One region of the Acidovorax sp. FG60 genome, then DNA from elsewhere that is predicted to be linked to it. Evidence: predicted binding sites of a transcription regulator. Region 1 holds the regulator's gene; the other holds the start of a gene.
What was found. The regulator sigma-54, encoded in region 1, starts transcription at its own class of promoters, with help from an activator protein. The targets are predictions, from matches to a motif close to TGGCANGNAANCTGCTTT.

Region 1 (2,198 bases):
GATTCGGGGATCGGCGCCACCTTGCGGTCGGCCTTGCCGATGAAGACGATGCCGATCTTGCCGCGCGCCACCTCGCGGCCTGAGGTCTTCTCGGTCATGCAAAAGACCAGGTCAAACCCATAGCGGTTGAAGTCCGCCGGGGCCATCTCCACGCGCATGGTCTCGCCATGGAAACCTTCGGACTTGTACTGCGCCACGATGTCGCCGACCACGATGGACAGCCCGCCCACGTCGGCCTCGGGGTAGCCCAGCGACTGGAAGAAGCGCACCCGCGCTTCAGAGACCAGGCTCAGCAGTTGCGCGTTGTCCAGGTGCCCGCCCTGGTTCACGTGGCTGATGTAGATCTGCAGCTCGGTGGCAAAGCCGAAGTGCGGGGGGAGGTCGAAGACGATGCGGGCCATGGTGGGGTGGCGGATAGAAAAACGAAAAATTCAAACAGGGCGAGCCATGCGCCCCCAACCGGGGTACCTACAGCGCCTTGCGCAGGTTGGCCGGCGCGATCTTGAGCGCCTCGCGGTACTTGGCCACGGTGCGGCGTGCGCACTCGATGCCCTGCTCCTTGAGCATCTCGGCGATCTGGCTGTCGGACAGCGGCTTGGCGGGGCTTTCTGCGGCCACAAACTGCTTGATGAGGGCGCGCACGGCGGTGCTGGACGCGTTGCCGCCGGTCTCGGTACCCAGGCCCGAGCCAAAGAAGTACTTCAGCTCATACGTGCCAATTGGCGTGGCCATGTATTTGGCGGTGGTCACGCGGCTGATGGTGGATTCGTGCAGGCCCAGTTCGTCGGCGATGTCGCGCAGCACCAGCGGGCGCATGGCCAACTCGCCGTGGGTGAAGAAGCTTTTTTGCCGCTCCACGATGGCGCGCGAGACGCGCAGGATGGTGTCAAAGCGCTGCTGGATGTTCTTGATGAACCAGCGCGCCTCCTGCAGGCGCTGCTGCATGCCCTGGTGGCCCTCGCCGCCCTTGTGGCCGCGCAGGGCGCCAGCATAGATGTCGTGCACGCGCAAGCGCGGCATCACATCGGGGTTGAGGCTGACGATGAAGTTGTGCTGGCCGTCGCGGCCGTTAGCGCGCCCGGCTTTGCGCACGATGACGTCGGGAATGATGATGTTGCGCTCCACGTCGGCAAAGCGACGGCCGGGGCGAGGCTCCAGGCGAGCGATCAGCGCCATGGCGGCGCGGGTGCGCTCTTCGCCGTCGCCACACAGCTGCGTCAGGCGGCGGATGTCGCGGCGGGCCAGCATCTCCAGCGGCTGCTGACAAATGCGCAGCGCGGTCTGCACCGTGTCGGGGTCAGCATCGCTGTCCTCGTCGGCAGCCAGCGCCGTGAGCTGCAGCGTCAGGCATTCGGCCAGGTTGCGCGCACCCACGCCGGTGGGCTCCAGGCTTTGCAGCAGGCGCTGGGCCACGGTGAAGCGGTGCACCAGCTCTTCAATCTGCTCCAGGTCGTCCGGCCCGGCCAGGCTGATGGCCAGCTCTTCCAGCGGCTCTTCGAGGTAGCCGTCGTCGTTGAGCGATTCAATGAGAAAACGCAGCGCTGCGCGGTCAATCTCTGACAAGCGCAGCGCCAGTGCCTGACGGTGCAAAAAGGCGGTCAGCGATTCATGCGAACGGGCCAGCTCGGTGGCGTCGGCCTCGTCGCCTTCGGAGTCGTTGCGGTTGCGGGCGGGCGCATCCCCGCCCCACTCCGCGTCGTTGGGCGCCATTTCTACCGTGCCGTCACCGCTCCAGTCAGGCTCGTCAGCGCCAGCACTCGGTGTTTCAGCATCATTTTGGCCTTCAGCGCTTGTGCTGCTTGCGCTGTTAGCTCCTGAAAATATAGCATCATCGGCGCTGTACTCATCGGGCTGCGCGGGCGTGTCGGCGGCTTCGAGCCCAAACTCCTCGCGCGGAGCTTCGTCGGCATTGCGTTCGAGGAACGGGTTTTCGTCGAGCATCTGCTCGACTTCCTGCGAGAGTTCGAGCGTGGACAACTGCAGCAGCCGGATGGACTGCTGAAGCTGGGGGGTCAATGCAAGATGCTGCGAGACGCGCAGCGAGAGTCCAGGCTTCATCACATCCTGAAGTGTTCGCCAAGGTAAACACGTCGTACCTCGGCGTTGTCCACGATCTCGGACGGCGTGCCCTGCGCGAGCACGCGGCCATCGCTGATGATGAAGGCGTGGTCGCAGATGCCCAGGGTTTCGCGCACATT
Region 2 (2,198 bases), on a different contig from region 1:
AATCCCGAGAACTCAACATTGGTTTTTTCAGCCGCATGATCCGGGGTACACCCTGGGTGCGGCTGAAAGTAGCAAGCTCGCTGGATGGCACTACGGCCCTGAACAATGGCGCCAGCCAGTGGATCACGTCCCGCGCTGCGCGGGCGGATGGACACGCGTGGAGGGCCAGGGCGTGCGCTATATTGACGGGCATTGGCACAGTGCTGGATGACAACCCCCGACTAGACGTCCGCGAAGTTCCCACGCCACGCCAGCCCCATGTGGTGGTGGTGGACAGCCAGTTGCAGTTGCCGACCGACGCCAATCTGCTGATGAAAGGGCGCGATTGTTATGTCTACACAGCCTCTGACAACGAAACCAAGAAGACAGCTTTGCAAGCCTGTGGTGCTACGGTGGTCCACCTGCCCAACGCGAACGGCAAGGTCGATCTTTCGGCAATGCTCCAGGACCTGGGCCAACGGGGCATCAACGAGCTGCATGTAGAGGCTGGGCACAAGCTCAATGGCTCTCTGGTCCGAGAAGGCCTGGTCGATGAGCTGTTGCTGTACCTGGCACCACGGCTTTTGGGTGCGGGACGGGGAATTGCAGACTTTGGCCCGTTGACGGCCTTGGCCGATGGGCTGGCGCTGGAATTCAAGTCCGTAGAGACCTTGGGCGCGGACTTGCGTGTTGTGGCACGGGTGCAGGGACGCGACAGTTTCTAACTCCCCCACCCCACACTCCCGACAGGCACGGGCTTCGCCATGCGGAAGGTAAAAAATGGGTGGGGCAACGACCGAACAACAGCAGCTGGTGGGCTCTGCGGGCGCAGCCCAGTGGGAAGTGCCTGCAAAACAACGCAAGCCCCCAGCCGCAAGGGGCACTCACCCTCGCAGCACAAAGATGACCCGCCACCACCACCCAGCTCAGCCCACCTCCGCAGAAGACGACAGCCTCGGCAAGGCGGCTGCGTTTTGATACTAAAAAACTCTCACAAAGACACCAGCGCCAAACTCGCTCAAAACTTGGGCTTTGCACAAGCCAGATACCTCGCAACTTTCACTGGATGGCAGTTGCGCGCTCGCGCCGTCGTCATCGCTGCTGGGCGGCGACGACCCTCGCGGCACGGCCCATTGTCACCTCTCCTCCCCAGCCCTTTCCGCACCACACCAAAACAGTGCAAAACAACGCACCATTCTTTGGCGCGATTTTTGCTTCAACTTGGTGCAAATCTGGTAGCTAGGCTCGAAACGCACCAGAACAGATCAACCAATCGCGCGAGGACGTTATGGAAGCACTCAAACAGGGCACTGATGCCCTGTTCATTCTTCTGGGGGCCATCATGGTGCTGGCCATGCATGCAGGGTTTGCCTTTCTGGAACTGGGCACGGTTCGCAAAAAGAACCAGGTGAATGCGCTGGTCAAGATCCTGGTGGACTTTTCGGTGTCCACCGTGGTGTATTTTGTGGTGGGCTACAGCGTGGCCTATGGCACGCATTTCTTTGTGAGCGCGGAATCGCTGGCGCAGCAAAACGGCTATGCACTGGTCAAGTTCTTCTTCCTGCTCACTTTTGCGGCTGCCATTCCGGCGATTGTGTCGGGCGGGATCGCGGAGCGGGCCAAGTTCTGGCCCCAGCTGATGGCCACGGCGGTCATTGTGGGGTTCGTGTATCCGTTCTTTGAAGGCATTGCCTGGAACCAGCACTTTGGGGTGCAGGCCTGGATCAAGGGACTGACGGGCGAAGAGTTCCACGACTTTGCAGGCTCCATCGTCGTGCATGCCATGGGCGGGTGGATCGCCTTGCCGGCCGTGATGCTGCTGGGCTCGCGTTCCAACCGCTACCGTAAAGATGGCGCCATCTCTGCCCACCCGCCTTCCAACATCCCGTTTTTGGCGCTGGGCGCCTGGGTGCTGGTGGTGGGATGGTTCGGCTTCAATGTGATGAGCGCACAAACCGTGGACAAGCTCTCCGGCCTGGTGGCCGTGAACTCGCTGATGGCCATGGTGGGCGGCACGTTGGCGGCGTTGGTGCTGGGCAAGAACGACCCGGGCTTCGTGCACAACGGCCCGCTGGCCGGGCTGGTGGCTGTGTGCGCGGGCTCCGATCTGATGCACCCGCTAGGAGCGCTGGTGGTGGGTGCCGTGGCGGGAGCAATCTTTGTGGTGATGTTCACGCTCACCCAGAACCGCTGGAAGATCGATGACGTGCTCGGCGTGT

Region 2: a site for sigma-54 is predicted at 1,180-1,197, ahead of ACODS0_RS00500 (ammonium transporter). Genes of this name have one in related genera too.

Annotation. Positions count from the first base shown of each region.
Region 1 covers NZ_JBMDJC010000005.1:19,811-22,008, reverse strand. Annotated here, with positions in the region: gene ACODS0_RS09035 (acyl-CoA thioesterase) at 1-401, opposite strand, end outside; gene ACODS0_RS09030 (RNA polymerase factor sigma-54) at 469-2,058, opposite strand; gene lptB (LPS export ABC transporter ATP-binding protein) at 2,058-2,198, opposite strand, start outside.
Region 2 covers NZ_JBMDJC010000001.1:104,985-107,182, forward strand. Annotated here, with positions in the region: gene ribD (bifunctional diaminohydroxyphosphoribosylaminopyrimidine deaminase/5-amino-6-(5-phosphoribosylamino)uracil reductase RibD) at 1-704, shown strand, start outside; gene ACODS0_RS00500 (ammonium transporter) at 1,268-2,198, shown strand, end outside.